Linked DNA regions of Allochromatium vinosum DSM 180. Each later gene encodes a partner of the first gene's protein in a complex. Links are inferred from orthologs where the notes say so. Each region holds a gene or a part of one and is shown on either strand. Other genes may lie near its edges. The genes, in order: ALVIN_RS00845 and pabB.

Region 1 (3,144 bases):
CCCAGCAGCCAGGCATAGGGCACGGGCGGCGCGCCGAGATCGGCCTCGGCCAGCTCGATCAGACGCAGGGTGATGGCGTCGGTGATGGCGCTGATCGCCTGTCCGACCTGGGTCGCCGTCGCTCCACCCAGGATCAGATGCACCTGTAATTCGGCGATCTTGGCTCCGATCTGGGCCAGGGTCTCGATGGAATCGGCGCGATGGATGTCGCCGACCAGATAGATCGAGTTGGCGCTCTGGAAACGGGTGAAGTCGGTCGATGAGATCAGCCCCACGACCCGTCCGTTCTCCACCACCGGCAGATGGTGCACATTGAGCCGGGTCATGGCGATGAGCGCCTGGAAACCGAGCGTATCCATGTCGACCGTGGTCAGCTTCTCGGTCATGATCGCGCGCACCGGCTGATCGGTCGCCAGCCCCGCCGCGACACAGCGATTGCGCAGATCGCGGTCGGTGATCATGCCGGCCAGATGTTCGCCGTCCATGATCAGGAGCGAGGAGACATGGTGCTCGGACATGATGCGCGCGGCGTCACGGATACTGGTCTCGGGACGGGTCGCGATGGGCGCGCGCTGGACCATGTCGCGCACCTGTACCGTCATCAGCCCGGTGCCGCTGGATGGCGACTCGGTCACCACGTCGAGCGCCTTGCGCAACCGGCGCGAGGTCGACTGCTCGAAGTGTTCGGCGAAGGCGGGGTGCGCGGCGCGCAGCTCGGTCAGATCCGCGCAGGGCAGGGCATAGACGAGCGTGTCCTCGGCGGTGTTGCCCTGGAAACGTGGTTCGTCCTCCGAGATCCGGCAGTGCTGTTCGCACAGATCGCCCTCGGCCAGCTTGCCGACCAACTCGCCGCGCGTGTTGCGCAGCTCCACCGCGCCGCGGCGCAGGATGTAGAGACAGGGCGAATCGGCCGCCTCGGGCGGAAAGGGCGTGCCGCGACGGAAATAGCGCACCGACAGACGTCGTGGAAGACGGGCCAGCGTCTCCTCGGGCAGTTGATCGAACGGCGGATGACTGGCCAGGAATTCCTGGATCTCGATCAGTTCGACATCCATCGGTTGTTCTCACGCTTGCGGAATGGAACGAGGTTCGGGTCGAGCCGGTATTGAAACATGAATCGCGAACGTTCGGGCGAGTGCCGTATCACGCCGGTTTCGTTCGCGGGGCGTTTCGGCGAGAATGCCGCGTCGTCCCAAGAATCCAAGGATGCCCTGTCTATGCTGCTGATGATCGACAACTACGATTCCTTCACCTACAACCTGGTGCAGTATTTCGGCGAGCTGGGTGCCGAGGTGAAGGTCGTCCGCAACGACGAGCTGACGGTCGAGGAGGCGGTCGCGCTCGCGCCCGAACGGGTCGTGATCTCGCCCGGTCCCTGCACGCCGCACGAGGCCGGGATCTCGGTGGCCCTGATCGAGCGTCTGGCCGGCGCGGTGCCGATCCTCGGCGTCTGTCTGGGGCATCAGTCGATCGGTCAGGCGTTCGGCGGGCGCATCGTCAAGGCGCCCGAGGTCATGCACGGCAAGACCTCGCCGGTGTATCACAGTGATCAAGGCGTCTTCAACACTCTGCCCAATCCCTTCGGGGCCACGCGCTATCACTCGCTGGTGATCGAACCCGAGACCCTGCCGGACTGCCTGGAAGTCACGGCCTGGACTCAGAACCCGGATGGTACGCGCGAATGCATCATGGGTGTGCGTCATCGCACGCTGCCGATCCAGGGCGTGCAGTTCCATCCCGAATCCATCCTCACCGAACAGGGCCATCGTCTGCTCCAGAACTTCCTGGAGGACCGCTGACATGGAACTCAAGGACGCCATCACGCGCTGTATCGAACGCCGTGATCTCAGTGGCGACGAGATGAGCGCGGTGATGCGCCGCATCATGACCGGCGGTGCCACCCCGGCCCAGATCGCCGGCTTCCTGATCGCGCTGCACATGAAGGGCGAGAGCGTGACCGAGATCGCCGCCGCCGCCGCCGTGATGCGCGAACTGGCCACCGGGGTCGATCTCTGCGGACTGGATCACACCGTCGACATCGTCGGCACCGGGGGCGACTGTTCGGGCACTTTCAACGTCTCGACCACCAGCATGTTCGTCGCCGCCGCCGCCGGCTGCCATGTCGCCAAGCACGGCAACCGCTCGGTCTCCAGCAAGTCCGGCGCGGCCGACGTGCTGGAAGCGGCCGGGCTCCGGCTCGATCTCACCGCCGAGCAGGTCGCCCGCTGCGTGCGCGAGGTCGGGGTCGGCTTCATGTTCGCGCCCGGTCATCACAGCGCCATGAAGCACGCCGTCGTTCCCCGGCGCGAGCTGGGCGTGCGCACCATTTTCAATGTCCTGGGGCCGCTGACCAACCCGGCGCGGGTACCCAATCAGGTGCTCGGCGTCTTCAGCGCCGAGTTGCTCGAACCGCTCGCCCTGGTGCTGCAACGGCTCGGCAGCCGGCACGTGCTGGTGGTCCACGCGCGCGACGGACTCGACGAGATCAGCATCGCCGACAGCACGGATGTGGCTGAACTGCGCGATGGCGAAGTCCGTGTCTACAGTCTGCGGCCCGAGGATTTCGGACTCCAGCGCGCGCCGCTGGAGGCGATCCGCGTGTCGGGTCCGGCCGAGAGTCTGGCGCTGCTGCTGAGCGTGCTCGCCGGTGAACCCGGACCCGCGCGCGACATCGTGCGGCTCAACGCCGGTGCAGCCATCTATGCCGCCGGGCGTGCCGGCTCGCTCGCCGAGGGCGTGACCGTGGCGGCTCAGGTGATCGACAGCGGTGAGGCCCAGCGACGCCTGGAACGTCTGGTCGCCCTGACCAAGCGCTTCGATTGACCCTTCACAGATGACGCAAAGGCTCATGACCGATACCCCGGATATCCTGAAAAAGATCGTTCAGCGCAAGATCGAGGAAATCAGCGAGCGGCGCATACGCCGCTCAGACGCCGATCTGAGCGCGGCGCTGGCCGATGTCGGGCCGGTGCGTGGTTTCGCCGCCGCGCTTCAAACGCGGGTCGCGGCCGGTGAGCCGGCGGTGATCGCCGAGGTCAAGAAAGCCAGTCCGAGCAAGGGCGTGCTGCGTGCCGACTTCCATCCGGCGGAGATCGCGGCGGGCTATGAACGCGGCGGTGCGGCCTGTCTCTCGGTGCTGACCGA
Region 2 (3,212 bases), 3.0 Mb from region 1 along the record:
TGGCCAGATCGAGCACCGACTGCATCTCCCGGTTGACGCTCGCCAGATCCTGCTGACTGGAGGCCAGATTGGACAGCAGGTTGGTGCTGTTGAGTGCCTGAGTGCGTTCGAGCAGCCGGTAGCGTCCATGGGTGCGTTCGCGTTCAGCGCATTCGGCACGCAATCGTTCGCACTGCTTCAGTGCCTGCTCGAAGTCGCCCGACCAGTCGCGGTCGAGCTGTTGTCTGAGGGTTTCGAGTCCCGTGGCGCTCCCGCCGGTCGGGGTCTGAAAATAGACCTCCAGACGGTCCAGAAGGTCGTTCATTCCCCAGCAGAGACGGGCGATCTCGTCCTCGCACTGAAGGTGGGTGATGCGCTGCACGAACCGGCCGCGACCGGCCTGTTCGATCACCTGGGTCAGACGCGACAGGGGCGCGAAACCGCGTTGCAAGGAACGCTGCCCCCAGCCCGCGAGTCCGATGGCCGGAATCAGGATCAAGACCGTCCAGGGGACGAGCGCGGGAGCGAGCCAGGCGAGCACCGGAGCGACCAAGGTCAGCCCCGCGAGCGACCAGAGTAGCCATGAGATCCTCGATTGCAGGGGCGAGTGCGTCATGGAGACGAGTCCTGTGCGATAAGGGGGCTGGAAGGGAATCGAGGCGCCTGATCGTTGATCGTCAGCGATCGGGCCATCCGGCAGGCCGAGACCGATGGGCGATCATGCTACGATGGACCGCCCGGACCGACAAGCCTTGGCGGACGCGAGGCGCGCACAGTCGGCGACATTCCGTTCATACGATCGTTTCCCGCCCGATGACCCCTTTGATTCGCGATTTCGAGTATCGACCCGATGCCGGCTCCTGCATGGAGCGACTGCTCGACCATCCCTGGCCGGTGTGGCTCGACAGCGGGCGTCCGTTCAGCGATCAGGGTCGCTTCGACATCCTGACGGCCGATCCGGTCGCGACACTGGTCACGCGCGGCGCTGAAAGTACGTGGTGTGCCCATGGCTCGACGGGGCGCTCGCACGCCGACCCGCTCGATCTGTTGGGCGAGCTCCTGGGGCCGAAGCGTGAGACCGTCCCCGGATTGCCCTTCGTCGGCGGGGCGATCGGCTATTTCGGCTATGACCTGGCGCGCCGCTTCGTGCCGCTGCCGAGTCTGGCACACGATGCCGAGCGCCTGCCTGAGCTGGCTGTGGGGGTCTATGACTGGGCCTTGATCCTGGATCACGTCGCGCGGCGTGCCTGTCTGGTCGGCTGGGATGCGCGTCGGCTCGACACCTGGGCGGCGCGGTTGTCGGCGCCGGTCGCGCGCCGGGTTCGCGAGCCGTTCCGGACGCTCGGCCCGGTGGAGTCCAATCTGACGCACGCGGGCTATCTTCAGGCGCTGGCAAGGATTCGGGACTATCTGATCGCGGGCGACTGTTATCAGGTCAATTTTGCCCAGCGCTTCGCCGCTCCGGTCACGGGTGATCCCTGGACGGCCTATCAGCGACTGCGGGCGCTCAACGCCGCGCCCTTCAGTGCCTATCTGAGCACGCCTGATGCGCAGATTCTGTGTTCCTCGCCTGAGCGCTTTCTCCAGGTCCGGGACGGCTGGGTCGAGACCCGCCCGATCAAGGGCACGCGCCCGCGCTCGACCGATCCGGTTGAGGATGCGCGTCTGGCCGAGTCGCTGCGTCTGAGTGCCAAGGATCGGGCTGAGAATGTGATGATCGTCGATCTGCTGAGGAATGATCTGGGGCGGGTGTGTGCGACCGGGAGCGTTCGGGTGCCGGCGCTGTTCGAGATCGAGCGTTTCGCCCGCGTCCATCATCTGGTCAGCACCGTTGCTGGGCGCCTGGATGCCGGACGCACGGCGCTCGATCTACTGCGCGCGGCCTTCCCCGGCGGTTCGATCACGGGCGCGCCCAAACGCCGCGCCATGGAGATCATCGAGGAACTGGAACCCAACCGGCGCGGTGTCTATTGCGGGGCTATCGGTTATCTGGGCTTCGATGGGGCGATGGATACCAACATCGTCATTCGTACCCTGGTCCACGCCGACAGCGTCGCCCGCTTCTGGGCCGGCGGCGGCATCGTCATCGATTCCGACCCCGAGTCCGAGTATCGCGAGACCTATCACAAGGCGGCACCCTTGCTCGATTTACTCCAATCGGCCGTTCAACATAACGCCTCGACTTAGCGGCATTCCCGTACAACCGAGGATGGGTATTATGGATGCCGTTAGCGTTAGTCAGTTTGGAGACAATCTAAAAAGTCTCGTAGAGCAGGCAATTAGCGGGCATGAACCGCTTAGGGGTCATTCGCCGTTCCGGCGAGGACTTTTTCGTGGCCAATGCGGAAGACTGGGAGCGCGAGCAGTAAACTCTTTACATTCTGAGGTTCCCTCGGTTTTTCGGGTTCAACCACTTGTTAGGAAATCGATACCGACACCGACTCGAGCGACCCAAAAACCAAAAACGGTGGTTAAATAGTCCGGAATGCTTTGGCCTCGTCAAGACCGTTAAAGCTTTGCAGCCGTAGTGCAATCTCGATTAACACGATCCGAGCGAGGTAGGCAGCATGCTGCCGCTCAACCGCGAATGATTCCAGCCTGTCGTAGTGCGTTCCATGAAGTATCTGCGACCGGCCATGATCATAGATATCCTTGATTAATTGCTCTAGGGTGCGAGGGCGGACACCCTGTACCACCTGCGTATTTCTATCTGTGCCGGTAAGATGGACTACCATATCTCGAATGCCAACGTTCTTGCCTCCGCAGCACAACACATCAAGACAGGTACCAAGCTTAGCCAACGCTATCGCATCACTTGACTCACGGCATCCCTCACCGTACCAATCCAGTGCTGTCGCCCATCGATTAGCAAGTTTTGGATGTGGGTGATTAGCCGGATCTACCAATCCATCTAGAATTGCTGCAAATGCCGGAATGATTTCCTTCATGTCAGCCACTGCTTGGCTCACCCGTTGAGGGGGCTGTATGGGAATCCGCTTCCCGAGTGAGCCGCCCGGTAACCAGAGAAACCCTTGGGTTTCGACCAGACTATTGCTTCCGACAGGGGGCAAGCGCTCGTCTTGAAGCGCCTGCTGCAGAAAACACTCGGGAGCTCCAAACCCTAAAGAAATTGCGTCAAGCGCTGCCTTGGCGACCAGTCTCGCAAGTTTTTGTGAAAAATTAAGTTCGTAGCCCCGAACAGCTACCTTGACCAAAGCTGGACACTCAGCGAC

Evidence for each region.
Region 2: the proteins of ALVIN_RS00845 (region 1) and pabB are in contact, whole or in part, in a solved structure (PDB 8RP0), measured with the Escherichia coli proteins. The link is inferred for Allochromatium vinosum DSM 180 from one-to-one orthologs.

What each region holds. Positions count from the first base shown.
Region 1 is NC_013851.1:177,536-180,679, forward strand. Bases 183-3,008 are described here. They hold ALVIN_RS00845 (anthranilate synthase component II), read left to right. Parts: upstream 183-1,217; coding sequence 1,218-1,799; downstream 1,800-3,008. Other genes in these bases: ALVIN_RS00840 (putative nucleotidyltransferase substrate binding domain-containing protein), read right to left, coding at 183-1,055; trpD (anthranilate phosphoribosyltransferase), read left to right, coding at 1,801-2,823; trpC (indole-3-glycerol phosphate synthase TrpC), read left to right, coding at 2,849-3,008. Outside these bases: more of ALVIN_RS00840, read right to left, coding at 1-182; more of trpC, read left to right, coding at 3,009-3,144. UniProt on the Escherichia coli protein: Part of a heterodimeric complex that catalyzes the two-step biosynthesis of 4-amino-4-deoxychorismate (ADC), a precursor of p-aminobenzoate (PABA) and tetrahydrofolate.
Region 2 is NC_013851.1:3,171,458-3,174,669, forward strand. The notes cover bases 86-2,979. They hold pabB (aminodeoxychorismate synthase component I), read left to right. Parts: upstream 86-792; coding sequence 793-2,166; downstream 2,167-2,979. Other genes in these bases: ALVIN_RS13995 (methyl-accepting chemotaxis protein), read right to left, coding at 86-595; ALVIN_RS14005 (hypothetical protein), read right to left, coding at 2,451-2,979. In the rest of the region: more of ALVIN_RS13995, read right to left, coding at 1-85; more of ALVIN_RS14005, read right to left, coding at 2,980-3,212. UniProt on the Escherichia coli protein: Part of a heterodimeric complex that catalyzes the two-step biosynthesis of 4-amino-4-deoxychorismate (ADC), a precursor of p-aminobenzoate (PABA) and tetrahydrofolate.